2 linked regions of the Prochlorococcus marinus XMU1406 genome follow. The protein of the gene in region 1 interacts with the protein of each later gene in a pairwise test. Links are inferred from orthologs where the notes say so. Each region holds a gene or a part of one and is shown on either strand. Other genes may lie near its edges.

Region 1 (9,591 bases):
CATGAGAAAGATTTAATGAAGGATTATTGTGAGAAGTTGGGATATTAAAAGTTTTATTTGCCAGAAGCAATTCACTGTTAGTTAAACCTCTATCTTCTCTTCCAAATATAATTGCTAAATTACTAATCTTTTTAAAGGATAAAGTCCAATCAAATATATCTTCCGAAGATTCAAGCAATGAATCTTTATTTACATCAATCCTTCCAGAAGATGCTAGAACTAAATCACAATCAAAAATTGCTTTTTGAAGATCATCAAAAATCTTACAATGTTCAAGAAATTTTTGACCTTTAAGGGCCATTTTTTTTGCTTCTAAAGAAAATATATCGCATTTCGGAGAAACAATTCTTAATTCATCAACTTCAAAATTACTGCATAATCTAGCAACGCTCCCTACATTTAAAGGGCCATTTGGTTCAACTAATATTACCTTTAAATTAGAAAAATTTTTTCCCAAAGTTATTCAAGGCTATGAAGATACTTTAATAAATTGGACATATTTATAGGATCGATTTCAAAACTTGGCATAGGAGGAGTTAGGCCTCCAGTAACTTGTTTTATTATCTCTTTATCATTCAAACGTTGAGTTATTGAGTGTAAGTCTGGGCCCACTAATCCTCTTGCTGTAATTCCATGACATCCAACACAATTTATCTTAAAAAGAGCATCTCCTTCCTCAGCAGAGCCATTAAGCTCAAGTGTCTCAATAATATATTTGTTATTTTCATGATGATTTACGAAAAATATTGAAAAACAAATCAATAAAACTCCCATTAAAATAAAAACAATTTTAAGGAATTCTCTTTTAAAGTCTCTTTCTGCTGCAGTTGATGAAGATGTTGACACAAAAAATAGTCTCTATGTAACAATTGTGGATAAGAAATTCAAAAAAGGCAAAAAAATGATCGAGCCTCTTCTATGTGGAATTGTTCTAGGTTTAGTTCCAATAACTCTTCTTGGATTATTCGTAAGTGCATGGAATCAATACAGAAGAGGTTCAGGGATGCTGGACATTGATTAAAAATGTTAATCTTGACTGCCCATAGTTCCTTACATCTATAGTTTCCCACAAAGTACTTTTCTTAATAAATAAGTTTGGAGAATGTTCATAAATAACTATTGAATCTTTTTTTAAAAAATTACAATTGAATAATTGATTTAAAACTAATTCATGGAGATCCACATCGTATGGAGGATCTAGATAAACAAAATCAAATTTTAATTTGTTTAAATCCATATTTCTAGATGATAAGTTTCTCTCATAATTTGGTTTTGTCCATTTCAAAACGTCTTTACAAATAACTTCGAAATCATTCCTCCTATTCTCTATATTTTCCAACGAGAGTAAATTTTCTAAGCAAATTTTTGAGTTAATTTTGTTTTTTTCAATTGCAAGTATTTTTCTTGCCCCGTGATTATAGGCTTCACAAGATATAGCCCCAGTTCCACTAAATAAATCTAACCAGTTACTGTTTTTAACTCTATTATTCAATATATTAAATATTGCCTCTCTCACTCTCAAAGTTGTAGGTCTGGTATAAGAATTATTTGGGCTTTGGAGTTTTTTACCACCTATTAATCTCAAGTTTGTCTTCATCAGTAATTATCAATTATTGAATATTACTAAGCCATCGTCTCAAAAGTTTTTCACCGGTTTTTCCAGATTTTTCCGGATGAAATTGACAGGCCAATAAATTATCATTCTCAATCATTGCAGTTAATTTTTCAGAGCCATAATCAACCTGAGCTGCAATAATCTTTGAATCATTTGGGTTTGCATGATAGGAATGTACAAAATAGACCCAATTATTTAATTCTTCTAGTTCTAATAGAGTATTTTGTTTTGTAGGTAAAAGTTGGCACCAACCCATGTGTGGGATTCTTTGGTTAACAATATTAGGAATTTTTTGTATTTTTCCTTTTAAAATTCCCAGCCCTTGAACCTTTCCTTCATCACTAGATTCAAAAAGGAGTTGGAGACCAAGACATATCCCCAAAAAAGACTTCCCACTTTTAATCCAATTTTTCAAATCAGTTATCAAATCCGTATTTATAAGATTATTCATGGCTGGATCAAATGCTCCCACACCAGGAAGTATTATCGCCTTACAAAACTTAGACTCGTTAAAATTTTTAATTAATATTATTTCTTCTCCAAGACTTTCTAGAGATTTTGTTACGGAATGAATATTACCCATCCCATAATCTATAAGTCCAATTTTATGCAAAGCTTTTAAATTTATAAATGCTTAGATAAAGTGCTAGAAAGAGTAGCTTTTGGTACAGCACCAACAACGGTATCAACCTTTTGGCCTCCTTTAAAGATCATTAATGTAGGAATACTTCTAATTCCATATTGACTGGCAACATTTGGATTCTCATCCGTATTTAATTTAAAAACCTTAATTTTCCCTTCAAAGTCTTTTGAAATTTCTTCCACAACTGGTGCAACCATCCTACATGGACCGCACCAAGGTGCCCAAAAATCAACCAATACTGGTAGATCACTTTGCAGTACATCTTTGTCAAATGAAGAATCAGTTACGGCTTGAGCTGATGACATAATTTAAGTATTCCTTTTGAAAATTTAGCAGGCAATTCTTTTAAGTGATGATTTCATTACAGATTAAATCATATAAGTAACAAAATATCTAAAAAAGCCCGATTAATCGGGCGATTTAGTGTGTGAGGAGTATGGGGTTTCCCCCATCAATTCATAATAACTCCTAATGAGAAAATTGTTCAATTTAATGCTTAATTTACTAAGGTTTTATAATTTGCTCTAAATGAACTACTTACCCATCCCAAGCTGCTGAGCTTTTTGATAAACCTTACCTTCTGTAAGAAGCGATGGTGCGATAACTATTTCAACTTCTTGCATTTCTTTAATGTTTTTTGCCCCAAGAGTACTCATTGAAGTTCTAATGGCTCCTAATAAGTTATGTGTCCCATCGTCAAGCAGGGCAGGGCCTTTAATTATCCTTTCTAAGGATCCTGTAGAACCAACTTCAATTCTTGTGCCCCTCGGCAATACAGGACTTGGAGTAGCCATACCCCAGTGAAATCCTTTACCTGGAGCATTTAAGGATTTAGCTATTGGGGATCCAATCATTACAGCATCAGAACCACATGCCAAACATTTACAAATATCTCCTCCCGTCACAATTCCTCCATCACCAATAATAGGAATATAACGACCACTTTCTTTAAAGTAATCATTTCTTGCCTTACTACAATCAGAAATAGCAGTTGCTTGAGGAATTCCAATTCCTAATACACCTCTTGATGTACATGCTGCTCCAGGGCCTATACCAACCATTAATCCTGCAACTCCAGCATCCATGAGCAGTTTTGCAACTTCGTAAGTGACACAATTACCTGCGATAATTGGGACATTCATAGATTGACAAAGGTCTTTAATATTTAAGGTTTCCTTACCCTCAATACCAAGATGTTCAGTAGAAACAACTGTTCCTTGAAGGAAAAATAAATCTATTTTGGAATTATTAAGAGTTTCTTTAAACTTAAGAGCAGCTTGAGGAGTCCCACTAAAAGCTGCGATGCCTCCTCTTTCTTTGACCTCATTTATTCTTTGTAAAATCAATCCCTCCTTAACGGGTTCACTGTATATCTTCTGCATTAATGGAACAAAATCATTCTTCCCGACTGATGCTATTTGATTCAATATTTCATCAGGTTTTTCATATCGTGTTTGTATGCCCTCCATATTGATAACCCCAAGGGATCCTAATTTTGTAAGTTCTACAGCCGTATTGACATCGACAACGCTGTCCATAGCGCTAGCTACAATCGGAACTTCTCTTTTGAAATCGCCTATTGACCAAGAAGGATCAGTCAAATCGTAATCAAGTGTTCTATTACCGGGAACTAAAGCTATTTCATCAATGCCATAAGCCCTTCTGACTTTTTTATTTAAACCAAGTTCAATATTCACGGATTTTTTCATTTATTCTGATTAAATTAACAACTAAAGGGGCAATAAGCCAAGGTTTATTCAAAAACAACAGGTTTTATTTTGATTTGTGTGTAAATGTGAGTATTTGGGAATTAAATAAATCTTTTTTTTTATTCATTATGACAATCAGCGATTATTATTAAAAAAAGGATTTTTGTATGTCTGATATTTTAGATTCTGATAGCTCAGGGTTAAGCGAAGATAACGACCGAATTATTCAGACTGACTTAAGAAATGAGATGTCTCGCTCTTATCTCGAGTATGCAATGAGCGTTATAGTTGGTCGAGCTCTTCCAGATGCAAGAGATGGATTAAAACCTGTTCATAGAAGAATTCTTTATGCAATGTATGAACTTGGTTTGACTAGCGCTAGACCATACAGAAAATGTGCAAGAGTTGTTGGAGAAGTACTTGGTAAATACCACCCTCATGGCGATACAGCTGTTTATGATGCTCTGGTTAGGATGGCACAGGATTTCTCTATGAGGATGCCACTCATAGATGGCCATGGAAACTTTGGTTCTGTAGATAATGATCCTCCAGCAGCAATGAGATATACAGAATCTCGTTTAAAGTCCCTTACAGATGAAAGTTTACTAGAGGATATTGAATCTGAAACTGTAGATTTTTCCGATAATTTTGACGGTTCTCAACAAGAGCCAACGGTTTTGCCAGCTAGGATTCCTCAACTACTTCTAAATGGATCATCTGGAATAGCAGTAGGAATGGCAACAAATATTCCACCTCATAACTTAGGGGAATTAATTAATGGCCTTAAATCAATAATCAACAACCCTTCGATAGAAGATAGAGAACTTTTTGAAATAATCAAGGGTCCAGATTTCCCCACAGGTGGTCAAATCTTAAGCAGAGATGGTATCAAAGAAACTTTCAAAACAGGAAGGGGTTCAATAACTATGAGAGGTGTAGCAAATATTGAACAAATTAAATCTCCTGGTAGGGCAGAGAAAGATGCCGTAATAATTACAGAGCTTCCATTTCAAACTAACAAAGCTGCATTGATAGAAAGAATTGCTGACTTGGTTAATGAAAAAAAATTAGAAGGTATTTCTGATATTAGAGATGAAAGTGATCGAGATGGAATGAGGATTGTTATTGAACTAAAAAGGGATGCCTACCCACAAGTAGTTTTAAATAATTTATTTAAGTTAACACCTCTACAAAATAACTTTAGTGCAAATATCCTAGCTTTAGTAAAAGGAGAGCCCACAACGCTTTCACTAAGGAAAATGTTAGATGTTTTTCTAGACTTCAGAGTAGAGACAATAAGGCGAAGAACAAGATTTTTATTAAAAAAGGCTGAAGAAAGAGATCACATTGTAAAAGGTCTTTTACTAGCATTGGCTGCTATGGATAAGATAATCAATCTAATAAGATCAGCAAAAGATACAGTTTCAGCTAGAGAAAAATTACAAACTGATCATGAGTTATCTGCCACACAGGCAGAAGCAATTTTACAAATGCAATTAAGAAGATTAACAGCACTAGAAGCAGATAAAATCAAAGGGGAACATAATGAGTTAACCCAAAAAATCGGCCAATATCAGCAAATATTGAATAGTAAAGAAAGAATTTTTGAAATTATTCTTGAAGAGATTAATAAAATCGATGAAAGATTTTCCTCTCCAAGAAAAACAGAAATACTTGATTTAGGTGGTGGTCTAGATGATATTGATCTTATCGCTAATGACAGATCTGTAGTTTTATTAACTGAAGCAGGTTATTTAAAAAGAATGCCTGTTAATGAATTCGAATCTACAAGTCGCGGGTCAAGAGGTAAAGCTGGAACGAAGACACAAGAAGATGATGAAGTAAAACTATTTATAAGCTGTAATGATCATGATACTCTTTTACTTTTCAGTGACAGAGGGGTATCTTATGCTCTCCCAGCATATAGAGTTCCTATGAGTAGCAGAACGGCCAAAGGTACTCCATCAGTTCAACTTCTCCCAATTCCAAGAGAAGAAAAGATAACTTCTCTTGTTGCAGTAGATTCTTTTGATAACGATTGTTATCTATTAATGCTTACGAAGGCGGGATTTATAAAAAGAACTTCACTTTCTGCTTTCTCAAAAATTCGATCAAATGGTTTAATTGCAATAAATCTTGAGGATGGAGATGCTTTAACTTGGGTTAGATTATCAAAAGAAGGCGATAGTGTTTTGATTGGATCAAGAACAGGAATGGCGATTCATTTCAGATTAGATATTAACGAATTAAGGCCACTTGGTAGGACCGCAAGGGGGGTTAAATCTATGAACCTTAGGCAAGGAGATAATCTTGTATCTATGGATGTTTTAACATCTGATTTGGTTGATCAATTAGCTAAAAATGAAGATCTTACTAAAGAATTTGACGAAAATCTTGAAGTTAACGCTTCAGAAGGTCCTTGGGTACTAATAGCTAGTGCATTTGGACTAGGTAAAAGAGTACCTGTAACTCAATTTAGATTACAAAAAAGAGCAGGCATGGGTTTAAGAGCAATAAAATTCAGAATTCAAGATGATGTATTAGTGTGTTTGAAGGTCCTCGGAGAAGGGGAAGAATTACTTTTTGTGACCGAAAAAGGTGTAATAGTAAGAACAAACGCAGACAAAATTTCCCAACAATCTAGAGCCGCTACTGGAGTTAAATTACAAAGATTGGATGAGGGTGATCATTTATCAGAAGTTGTATTAGTTCCTCATGAACAAACAGAAGAAACAGACCAATTCGACTCAGGCATAGAAAATTAAGAGAAAATGGTTTATTAGATAATATGCAAATACTTGATATTTTAATTTTAGGATCCGGGCCTGCAGCACTATGCTTGGCTTCAGAATTAGCCAAACAAGATCTAAATATAAAGGGGATATCAACTAAATCCCCAAATGAAAAATGGGAAAATACCTATGGTATTTGGGCTTCTGAATTAGAGGAATTAGGATTAGAGTCTTTGTTATCTCATCGGTGGTGTAAAACAGTTAGTTTTTTTGGAAATGGGGAGAATAAAAATGGAGATAATCCAACAAAACATAATTACGATTATGGTTTAATAAATCAAGAAGCTTTTCAAAATGAACTTTTAAAAAAGTGTAAAGGGATTGAATGGTTGAATGAAACAGCAAAAGATATTAAAGAGAAAAATAAACTATCTGAGGTAATTTGTTTTTCAGGTCTAAGAATAAAGGCGCGGTTAGTAATTGACGCAAGTGGTCATAAAAGTAATTTTGTAAAAAGACCAGTCCAAAATGAAATCGCTCAACAAGCTGCGTATGGAATTGTCGGTAAATTTTCATCGCCACCCGTAAATAAGGAACAGTTTGTTTTAATGGATTTTCGTCCAAATCATTTAAACAATGAAGAAAAGTTATCATCTCCTTCTTTTCTTTATGCAATGGATCTTGGAAATGAAACTTTTTTTGTTGAAGAAACATCATTAGCTAGTTACCCTGCTTTATCTCAAGAAAATCTTAAAAAAAGACTTTTTAAAAGACTGAATAGTAAGGGTATTGAGGTAAGTGAAATTCTTCATGAAGAGAATTGCCTTTTCCCCATGAATTTACCCCTACCATTTAAAAAACAATTTGTACTTGGTTTTGGAGGGTCTGCAAGCATGGTGCATCCTGCATCAGGTTATATGATTGGATCTTTGCTAAGAAGAGCTCCACTCCTTGCAGAAAAATTAGCAATCTTTTTAAAAGAACCTAATTTAAGTTCTCTAGAATTAGCTACAAAAGGTTGGGAGATCCTATGGCCTTACGAGTTAACACAAAGGCATAGACTTTACCAATATGGTCTAAAAAGATTGATGAGTTTTGACGAAAGTAGATTAAGAAGCTTTTTCTTAAATTTCTTTAGATTATCTACCAATGAGTGGGTAGGTTTTCTTACTAATACACTTCCACTTCCAAAACTAATTTATGTGATGAGTAAGATGTTTGTAAATTCACCTTTAAATGTAAAACTAGGAATGCTTAAGTTAAATTAGTATTTGTTTATTTTCGCCAATCATCAATATTAATATCTGAGAAAACTTTATCTTCTTCCTCAATATCTTCAAGAAATTTTAAATTAATTTTGGAATGATTTTTAATCATTTCAACTATTTTCCAGAATCTGAACAAGTGTCTTTCTATCCTCTCTTTCGCAAGCTCAGTTGTAGTTCCAGCTCTTAGGATAAAACTCCAATCAGAGGACTCAGAGAGAAGTAATTCTCTTGCTGCTTGTTTGAAAAGTCTTGGAGACAAATCATTATTAAAATTTTTCGAGCATAAATCAACAAATGTTGAGCCTGCTTTTGTGATCTCTGGAACAATCCATGAATTTGAATCATTAATCCAATAATTATGGTAACCTCCTTGTCCCCAGCTTGATGGTGATGGGTCGCAAATCTGAAGATTTGGCTTTTGAAGTAAGAATTCTTTTAAATTTGTGAGCTTAATTGAATATTTACTAGAGTTCTTTAAAATATTTTCAATAAAAAAAGGCCCCTCATACCACCAATGACCAAATAACTCTGCGTCAAATGGAGCTACCAACAAAGGATTAAAGGAAGAGGATAAAGTTAATTTTTCTAATTGTTTGGATCTCGCCAGAAGATAATCTTCAGCATGTTCTACAGCCTTCTTTTTAGCTTCATTTTCTAAGTAAAACGCCTTTTCACCTAATGGTACGTTATTGTCTGTAATTTTATGAAACTTCAAACCCAAAGGTCTTTTAGTTAAGATACCTTTCTCTTGGAGCTTGGAGATAGGTAATTCCCATCCCAAATCTTTGTGAAATTCCCTATAAACTTTGTCTCCAGGGAAGCCATCCTTAGCAGACCAAACGGGCAAAGTTGACTCACTATCTCTTCCGAAGAACGCAACGCCATTTTTCGAGCAGATTGGAGCATACACTCCATACCTAGGCCTTGGTGTGGAATTCAGAATCCCATGACCGTCTAAGATTGCATATCTTATTCCGGAATTAAATAGAATTTCGTCTAAATTTTCATAATATGCGCATTCAGGTAACCAAATACCTAAAGGCTTTGTTCCAAAAATATTTTCATGATTCCTAATTGCTGTATTGATTTGACCTTTAACAGTTTCAGGATTCTCCCTTAGAATTGGTAAATATCCATGAGTAGCAGCACAAGTAAGAATATCCAAATTTCCAGAGTTATTTAATCCCCTGAACTTCTCAATTAGATTTCCAAAACAATTTTGCCAATATAAGTATTTATCATTAAGATTTTTTATTAAAAATGCAGCGGCATTTTTTTCTTCTAGTGGCAGATCGTTTAAGAAATCATTCCTTGTTTTAATCCAGCTTGGGAAAGTTTCTTGAATTTTTTTATTATTTAGAAGTGATAATAATGTTGGCGACAAACTAATAGTAAGTTTTGTATTTTCAGGATTTTCATTTATGGAAGATTCTATTGATTCAAGTAGTGGTATATAACATTCCAAAATCGCCTGAAATAACCAATCCTCTTCTAAGGAGTTTTTTTCGTTTTTTCTGACGTAAGGTAGATGAGCATGTAAAACTATTGCTAACTGACCTAAAACATTTTTTTTGGGGTATCGCCCATTCATACTTTTTATAATTTATACCTGAAAATCTATAAA
Region 2 (9,297 bases), on another replicon or contig:
ATTACTCTTAATTCTAGAATAAAAGTCACTATCATTTTTCAACTTGGACTTAATAGAATTGAATAAAGCAATTTCTTCTTCATTACCGGGATTATCTAAAACAGATAAATCTTTTTCTGCTTTACTACCAAGTATTAATAAGCCAGTTGCATCTCCCCCATCATCAAGAATCATGTTTGGAGAGTCTGAACCCCAATCAAGGATATAGTGGGTATACTGCCAGTATTCAACAAGAGTCTCACCTTTTTTTGCATATACAGAAATTCCTTGATCTGCTATGGCAGCAGCCGCATGATCTTGAGTTGAAAAAATATTACATGAAGCCCATTTTACTTCTGCACCAAGATCAACAAGAGTTTCTATTAATACTGCTGTCTGAATAGTCATATGAAGACTCCCAGCTATTTTCGCACCTTTGAGTGGCTTCTCAGATTGATATTTATCTCTAAGTGCCATTAATCCTGGCATTTCCGTTTCGGCAATCTTAATTTCTTTACGGCCAAAATCTGATAAGGAGATATCAGCAATAACGTAGTTTGGTGTAGAGGTTTTAACTGAATTGGCTATAACCATATCTAATAAATTGTTTTTCTATTAAACTATAGATGATTTTTGTACAATTTTGTGTTTGTTGAGAATTTAAAAGAAACTATAAATTTAGGAAAAAAACTCTCACACAAATTAAATCCCCAATCAATTGTTTTATTACAGGGTCCTATTGGGGCTGGGAAAACTTCATTTGTGCAAGGGATTGCTCAAGGCTTATCAATCTCTGAGGACATTACAAGCCCTACATTTGCTTTATCGCATCACTATAACTCTGGAAAAATCCCACTAATTCACCTTGATTTATACAGGTTAGAAAATGTTTCTTCAGCAAAAGAAGTTTTTTTTTCAGAAGAAGAAGAGGCAATACAAAGACGAGCTATTTTAGTTGTTGAATGGCCAGAATTGGTAGAACCAGTTATTAATAATTTTTGGAAAATAGAAATTAGTTACGCAAAAAATTATGGAAGACACTACGAAATAAGAGATCCCAAAAATTTATTAACCTTCTCATAATATGGCTGTTGCTCGATGGCGCCTTCACCAAGACAAGTTAATAATCCACAAACACCTGCGAACTTAATAAAATCTTCTATCTCTAGTTGCTTTGAAGGATAGCCAAAAGAAATTAATTTTGAAATTAAGCCTGCTAAAAAAGCATCGCCTGCACCAGTTGTATCAACAATTTTTTGTGAAGCAGGAATTTCGGTAATTCCCTGTAATCCATTGATATACCATACAACGGGATTTTTTCCATCAGTTATTACTACATCTGGTCTGTTAGACAATTGTTGAGATATTAACAAGGGATTTTCATCCTCAAAAAACAAAGTTGCTTCTTCCTTAGCAAGTTTTAAAACATTTGCATGATTTAAAAATTTCTTTATTAAATTAACTCTCGCGGCTTTACTAATTTCTGATGAAAAACTTGAATGATCCCAAAAGACCTCTCTCCAATTCAAATCAATGACTATTTTGACTTCAAATTTTTTAGCCTGTTCAAGAAGAAAAAAAATAGTCTCTGCCGATATTGGAGATGATAATAAAATCGTTCCCGTAACCAAATATTTTGTTTCTAGAAAAGATTTCTCCAAATTTAAAATTTCTTTTTCAATTAATTTCTTACTAAGAACTTCGTCTGCAAAGCATGCATGTGAACTTTCCTCAAAGCCTGAAAAAAAACGATCTCCAAATTGATCTCTATCTACATTAACCACGCGAGTAGATGAATCATTATCTAATTGCAAGAAATCTAAATTAACGTCCAATTTATTAAATTGCTTAATAAATTTTTTTCCATAATCATCACTACCCAAACATCCTATGAATGTTGAATCAATTTTTAATTTTCTTAATGCACAAGCAACATTAGCCGGCGCACCACCCAAAAAATCTGTAAATCCCTGATTTGACTTATTTCTTATTCTGTCTATTAAAGCCTCTCCAATACATATGACCTTTTTCTTTTTCATAAAATGAACGCTTTTTCTTAACTAAGAATAATTTATTAAAAACGAATAATTTTTTTTTGAATTAAAGTTTAATTAAAAGAATTTTCATAGTGTCTTTAAATAAATCTGAAATTTGGGAGTGGAAAAATTGGGAAATTTCTTGGTCTTTATCAAGAGAATCTACTTCTGAAAAAAATATTAAAATTTTATTAGTTCATGGGTTTGGGGCATCAAAAAACCATTGGAGATATAATCAAGATTTTCTTGGTAAACTTTCTAACTGCTACGCAATTGACTTATTAGGATTTGGGAAAAGCAGTCAGCCTAGTGCTTTATTAAATTATGAACCTTATAAAGAAAACTCAATTAAATATTCTTTTGACTTATGGGGTAATCAAATATCAACGTTTTGTGCAGAGGTAATAAAATCTCCTGTTTACTTGGTAGGAAATTCAATTGGTGGTGTTATTGCATTGAAAGCTGCTGAAATCCTCAAAGATAGTTGCAAAGGTGTCATTTTGATTGATTGTGCACAAAGAACTATGGATGATAAACGTTTACAAAAAAGTGATATCTTAATGAATCTACTTAGACCCATCCTTAAAACAATAGTCAGACAAAGAGTAATTAGTAATACACTTTTTACAAGAGCTGCTAATCCAAAAGTTATAAAGAAAATACTTGAACAAGCCTACCCTTCAGGAAAGAATATCGATAAAGAATTGATTGAAATACTTTATCAACCCTCACAAAGGGAAAACTCTAAAGAAGCATTTCGTGGTTTTATTAACTTATTTGATGACTATCTTGCTACTGACCTTTTTGATAAAGTTGATGCCCCCATTCAATTAATTTGGGGAGAAAAAGATCCTTGGGAATCTTTAAATGAAGCAAAAGAGTGGAAGAAAGAATTCAAAAATATTAAGAGATTAGATATTATTAATGGGGCTGGTCATTGTCCTCATGATGAAGAACCTGAAAAAACAAATAAATTAATAAATGAATTTATTCAAGAAACAAAATAAGCTTCGACATTATCACTAAGTCTTCTCAAGCCTCTTAATCCATCTCTTTCTAGGTTTCTTACTCGATCTCTGCTTATCCCTAGTACCCTTCCTATCCCTGTAAGAGACATTGGCTCATCGCCATCCATTCCGTATCTCATCCTTAAAACTCTACATTGCAGATCAGGTAATTGATGTAAAAGAGAATGCAAATCACCTCTCATACAATCCATCTCTATTTGTTCGTCTGGCAAATCCTCGCCCCCTGCCAGTAAATCTAACAAAACAGTGTCTTCACCATCACCAACTTTAGTTTCAAGACTGACTGGCTGCCCAGCTTTACACATTAAATCTTTAACGTCATCTTCGGGAAGCTCTACGTATTTCGCAAGCTCGCTTACAGTTGGAGTTCTAGACATTTCTTGACTGAGCTCTCTTTGACCTTTTTTTAACTTATTCAACATTTCAGTTATATGAATTGGCAGCCTTATTGCCCGACTTTTTTCAGCTATTGCTCTTGTAATACCTTGCCTAATCCACCAATATGCATATGTTGAAAACTTGTATCCTCTGGCCGGATCAAATTTTTCAACTCCCCTCACTAGTCCTATAGTTCCCTCCTGAATTAAGTCCAAAAGTTCCATATTTCTTTTTGTATATTTTTTTGCAACACTTACAACCAATCTTAAGTTAGCTGCAACCATCCTTTCTTTAGCTCTCTGTCCAGCTCTCAATCTTTTTTTTATTATTGACGTAGATAAGTCTAATTTATTTGATAAATCATCAATACTAGGCTTATCTCCTGTAAATTCAATAATTTCCAATTCTGCTCTTTCAACTTCCATGTACTCTTGAACTTGTCGACCTAGAGTAATTTCTTGCTCATGCGAGAGTAAAGGAACTCTTCCAATATCCCTTAAGTATGATCGAACAAGATCTACATCATTACTAGCTTTTATAGTTGCGATTGATGCTAATTTATTTTCACTTATTGTTTCAGAAGACATGAAGATTAAATGTTGTTTTGTAAACAATACCATTAAGAAATGTAAAGTTAAACAAAAAAATCCACATTTTTACAAAAATGAGAATAAATACCTAGTCAATTCAGACTAATGAAGAGCTTAATAGCCATTTTGCCGTACTGAGATAAATAAATACACCAGCAATATCAGTGACAGTTGTAATAAAAGGAGAAGACATTAAAGCTGGATCCAATTTCATTCTGTCAAACAACAAAGGGAGGATCGCTCCTGTTGTAGCAGCTAAAGTTGTTATAGATATTAAACTTATCCCCACCGCAGAGGCGATCAAAGGTCCTTCTCCTTGCCACCAAGCGAAGGGAAATACTACAAGCATCATTAAAACTCCTAAAAGAGCGCCTGTTATTGCCTCCTTAAATACTGCCTTAATTGCACCAAGAGACTTCAATTTTTGAGTACTTAAACCTCTAATGACAACCGTTGAACTTTGAGCTCCAACATTTCCCCCAGTGCCTATAAGAAGTGGAATAAATGCAGCTAATAAAACTATTTCCTTTAATATTTGGTCATTCATAGCTATAACTTTTGTCGTTAAACCATTTGCAAAAACCAAAATTAATAACCATAAAATTCTTCTTCGAGCAATCGTAAACAAACTACTTTGGAAATAATCATCTTCATCTCCAGGTTGTACTGCCCCTGCTGCATAAATATCTCTTGTAGCTTCTTGTTCTATAACATCAATTAAATCATCGACAGTTACTATCCCAACAAGTCTTTTTTCTCTATCAACAACCGGGAGTGCTAAAAAATCATATCTTTGTATTGCTCGAGCAACCTCTTCTTGATTCGTATTGGTAGAAATATTAACTACATCTCTTGTCATAACGTCTCCAATTGGCTTAGAAGGATCAGCAGTTACAAGGTCTCTTAAAGAAAGAATACCAGTTAAATGTCTTTCTTTATCTGTAACGTATAGGCTATAGATAGTTTCAGTAAATGGAGCTCTTTTTCTAACTATGGCAAGAGCCTCAGATGCTGTTTGCATCTCTTTAAGATCTATAAATTCAGTTGTCATTAATCTTCCAGCAGTTTCAGGCTCATATCCAAGTAATTCAGCTGTTACTTTTCTTTCACCAGGACTAAGAGCAGATAGAAATTTGCGTACAACTTTTGCAGGTAATTCATCAAAGAGTTGAACCCTATCATCAGGAGACATTTTTTCAACGATTTCTAAAACTTCTCCTGAACGAAGTCTTTCTAATAAAGTTTGCTGAACTACTGGATCTAAATATTCATAAACCTCAATTGCTTCATTTTTCTTTAATAATCGAAATGCTAATGCCTGCAATATTTGTGGAAGGCTTCCAATAGCATCTGCAATATCAACCGGTTGAGAAGGCTCTAAAAGCAGCTTTGCCTCATCATAATTTCCCGCGATAAGCAATTCTTCAAGTTGTATAGTAATGTTTTCTCGTGTACTTAAATCAGTAGATAAGGATGTAACTGTTTCAAGATTATTTTCCTTCATAAATATAATCCCTGTTCAAAGTAACAACACTATTATATGAAATCTAAGTAATTTTTCTACTTATCCAGAACCCGCAAAACATTGTGAATAAATTTACAATAATGATTAAATTAAAAAAAATTATAAATCTTATCCAATCCCCTTGATTAAAAATTTTGTACAAAAAATATATAAATCCGCTAAATGATGTAAAGCAAGAAAAAAAACCACTGAATAAAATTTTTTTTATTGAATTACTTAATCTTTTACTGATAAAAAAACCCACCATAAATGATCCAATTATTGAAATAATAAAGTTATTATTTATAAATAATCTCAGGAAAGTTGCCAAGTAGGCAGCCAAAAGAACATAAATAAAATTATTTATTTTCACTTCAAAAAAAATTGAATAAGAAAATAACCAAAACAAAAGAATAAGAAAGTAAAAATTATCACTTCAATGTAGTGGAAAAATAATCTTAAGAATTGTCTCTTTTTAAATAGGATAAATAGTTGATATATAAAGGAAGAAAATGTACTAAAACATCCTAAAAAACCGCTATAAAATAACACTAATATTTCGTTATTAATAAAATTTAATGCTATTAAAATTCCTAAAAAAAAAGATGATAAAAAATTTACTATTGAAGTATATTGAATATTAAAACCTATACTTTTTTTAAAATTATTCTTTATGGATATTCTCAGTATTAATCCTAAAGTGCTGCCAAGTAAAATAATAACTATTGAACTAAAATCCAAAATTTACATTTTGATCCAGCCTTTTAAAATCTTATTAGGATGATCTAAAAATTTATTAGAAGCTAATTCAACCCTAACCCAAGTTTCATTTTTGCTTACTTTCCAATGACGTAATACGGATAAAGTTGCACCTACATCAAGAACTAATAATTCCTTAGCATGAATTTGAGGATAAGAAAAAAGAGAAGCATTGGAACTCAATATAATTTCATTCGTATTTTGAAGGAATTTATTTTGATTTAAACTTTTTTGGATCCCACCAGCAGGTAATGTAATTGGAGCAATTAATGCAAAAGTAATTAAACAAAAATTCTTTAGAAGATTATTAATCATATATCTAAAGTTGCCATATCTAAGTTGCTACTATGAGTTTCAATAAATTCTCTTCTTGGTGCCACTTTATCTCCCATTAAAATATTAAATATTCTGTCAGCTTCAAGTGCATCTTCAATTTCAACCCTTTTCATCATCCTCGTTTGAGGATTCATAGTTGTATCCCATAATTGTTTAGGCATCATCTCACCTAATCCCTTAAACCTTTGGATATTATAATTTGCATTTTCTCCAAAACTAGCAATTGTATCCTTTAATTGATTCTCGTTATAACAGTAATTATGATTCTTACCTCTTTCAACTTTATATAGAGGGGGACAAGCAATGTATATAAAACCTTTCTCAACAAGTTCTCTTTGGTATCTATAAAAAAATGTCAATAATAAAGTTCTTATATGCGCACCATCAACATCAGCATCCGTCATAATTACGACTCTATGATATCTCAAAGAGCTCACGTCGAACTCCTCTCCTTTTATTCCTAATCCTAGAGCTGTTATTAATGACTGTATTTCTGTATTTTTATATATTTTAGTATCATCAGTTTTTTCAATATTAAGAATTTTACCCCTGAGAGGCAAAATAGCCTGAAAGTTTCTATCTCGTCCTTGTTTTGCGGAACCACCAGCTGAATCTCCCTCAACTATATAAATTTCTGATTCTGAGGGATCTCTAGAGCTACAATCTGCTAATTTACCAGGCAATGTAGAACTTTCTAAAACACTTTTTCTTCTTACTAATTCTCTAGCTCTTCTCGCAGCTTCTGCTGCATTAAATGATTGAATTGCTTTTTCAAGAATCAAGTCCAAGATTCCAGGATTGAATTCCATATATTTTGTAAGAGCCTCCCCAATGAGAGAATCCACAATTCCTCTTACCTCAGTATTTCCTAATTTTGTTTTTGTTTGTCCTTCAAATTCAGGATCTGGAACTTTTACCGATAAAACAACAGTCAAGCCCTCCCTAATATTTTCGCCAGCTAAATTTTTTTCAATATCTTTTCTTTTTCCTCTCTTTTTTGCAAGATTATTAAAAGTTCTAGTCAGAACTGTTTTAAGCCCTTCAATATGAGTTCCTCCATCAATAGTTCGAATATTATTTGCAAATCCTAAAATATTATCTGAATATACATCTGAACACCACTGTAAAGCTGCCTCTACATATACATTTTCTTTCTGTGAATCAACATAAATTATTTCAGGATGAATCGACTCTTTTTCTGCATTCATGTACTCCACATATTCTTTAATACCTCCTTGATATAAGTAAATTTCTTCTTTAAAAGAACCATCTGATGATTGATTTCTTTCGTCTCTAAAAACAATTTTTACACCACCGTTAAGATAAGCTAGTTCTCTTAACCTCGATGAGAGAAGAGCATATTCAAATTCAATTCCTCCAGAAAAAATCGTTTTGTCGGGTTTAAAGCAAATAGTTGTTCCTTTCTTAAATGGTTTATCAATCTGTTTTTTAGTTTGCAACTCACCCTTTGATACACCTTTTTCAAATCTTTGATTAAATTCGCTACCATCCCTGTAAACAGTCACATTGACCCATTCGCTTAAAGCATTAACTACAGAAATTCCTACTCCATGCAAACCCCCTGAAACTTTATAACCACCACTTCCAAATTTACCTCCTGCATGAAGAACAGTCAGTACAGTCTCTAAGGCACTTTTGCCAGTTCTTGGATGAATATCTGTTGGAATACCTCGTCCATTATCAGAAATTAAAGCAGAACCATCTGCTCGAAGAACTATTTCTATGTGATCACAATGTCCTGCAAGTGCTTCATCAACTGAGTTATCAACTACCTCATATACTAAATGATGTAATCCCCTAGGCCCTGTAGAGCCTATATACATGCCAGGTCGTTTACGAACTGGTTCTAACCCTTCTAAAACCTGAATTTGTTCCGCGCCATAATCATTTGAGATTTTATTAGATCTTTTGTCCTCACTCATTTAATATAAAAAAAATATTAAACTTTTAAAATGTTATTTTTAAAAGGTCTTTCATTAAACTTACCACTGCAATAAGATAAAGGCTCGAAGTCAATGAAAAATTTAATCACTTTCATTATATAGCTAATATTTTTTTCTTCAAAAATTCATATGTCTTCATATCCGCCTCGTGTAATAACTTTAATTGGGCCTACTGCAAGTGGCAAAACAGAATTAGCTATTGAAATTGCAGAATATTTTAAAACTCGTATACACAACATCGATTCAAGGCAAATTTATAAGTCAATGGATATTGGAACAGCCAAGCCATCTAAAAACCAGCAAAAACGAATAAAACATTTTTTAATAGATATTGAAGAGCCAATCCATCAAATTAATGTAAAACAATTTCAAGAAATTGCCCAAAAATCAATAAAAAGAGAAATTAGACAAAATAATCTCCCTTTTCTTGTTGGAGGGAGTGGGTTGTATATGAACTCAATAACAAAAGGTTTTTTTGCACCAGATGTCCCTCCTCAAAATAATTTGAGACAACAATTAGAAGAACTTGGTCAGAAAAAATGTTGGGAAATTTTAAAAAATTGTGATCCATTATCAACAAAAAAAATCAATTTTGCTGATCAAATTAGAACAATAAGAGCTATAGAAGTCTTCTACGTAACAGGTAAACCTTTGTCAACTCTTAAAGTTCAAAAACCACCTGACTGGAGAATATTAGAGCTTGGATTAGATAGAGATAATTTA

What was found.
Region 2: the proteins of gyrA (region 1) and gyrB interact in binary tests that used the Escherichia coli proteins (3 or more experiments, as listed by UniProt). The link is inferred for Prochlorococcus marinus XMU1406 from one-to-one orthologs.

What each region holds. Positions count from the first base shown.
Region 1 is NZ_JAAORG010000001.1:952,157-961,747, forward strand. Bases 3,751-6,933 are described here. They hold gyrA (DNA gyrase subunit A), read left to right. Parts: upstream 3,751-4,134; coding sequence 4,135-6,732; downstream 6,733-6,933. Other genes in these bases: HA149_RS05620 (GuaB3 family IMP dehydrogenase-related protein), read right to left, coding at 3,751-3,955; crtL (lycopene beta cyclase), read left to right, coding at 6,756-6,933. In the rest of the region: HA149_RS05590 (RNA methyltransferase), read right to left, coding at 1-463; HA149_RS05595 (cytochrome c), read right to left, coding at 460-846; petG (cytochrome b6-f complex subunit V), read left to right, coding at 902-1,021; 16S rRNA (guanine(966)-N(2))-methyltransferase RsmD, read right to left, coding at 998-1,597; imidazole glycerol phosphate synthase subunit HisH, read right to left, coding at 1,611-2,228; trxA (thioredoxin), read right to left, coding at 2,240-2,563; more of HA149_RS05620, read right to left, coding at 2,792-3,750; more of crtL, read left to right, coding at 6,934-7,967; HA149_RS05635 (glycoside hydrolase family 57 protein), read right to left, coding at 7,975-9,558. UniProt on the Escherichia coli protein: A type II topoisomerase that negatively supercoils closed circular double-stranded (ds) DNA in an ATP-dependent manner to maintain chromosomes in an underwound state.
Region 2 is NZ_JAAORG010000003.1:473,215-482,511, forward strand. What follows is about bases 6,070-8,958. They hold gyrB (DNA topoisomerase (ATP-hydrolyzing) subunit B), read right to left. Parts: upstream 8,554-8,958; coding sequence 6,586-8,553; downstream 6,070-6,585. Other genes in these bases: HA149_RS09055 (CrcB family protein), read right to left, coding at 6,070-6,256; HA149_RS09060 (hypothetical protein), read right to left, coding at 6,260-6,589; miaA (tRNA (adenosine(37)-N6)-dimethylallyltransferase MiaA), read left to right, coding at 8,704-8,958. Outside these bases: ahcY (adenosylhomocysteinase), read right to left, coding at 1-573; tRNA (adenosine(37)-N6)-threonylcarbamoyltransferase complex ATPase subunit type 1 TsaE, read left to right, coding at 625-1,062; HA149_RS09030 (carbohydrate kinase family protein), read right to left, coding at 1,020-2,018; HA149_RS09035 (alpha/beta fold hydrolase), read left to right, coding at 2,108-3,022; HA149_RS09040 (RpoD/SigA family RNA polymerase sigma factor), read right to left, coding at 3,007-4,008; mgtE (magnesium transporter), read right to left, coding at 4,109-5,515; HA149_RS09050 (CrcB family protein), read right to left, coding at 5,559-5,888; more of HA149_RS09055, read right to left, coding at 5,885-6,069; more of miaA, read left to right, coding at 8,959-9,297. UniProt on the Escherichia coli protein: DNA gyrase negatively supercoils closed circular double-stranded DNA in an ATP-dependent manner to maintain chromosomes in an underwound state.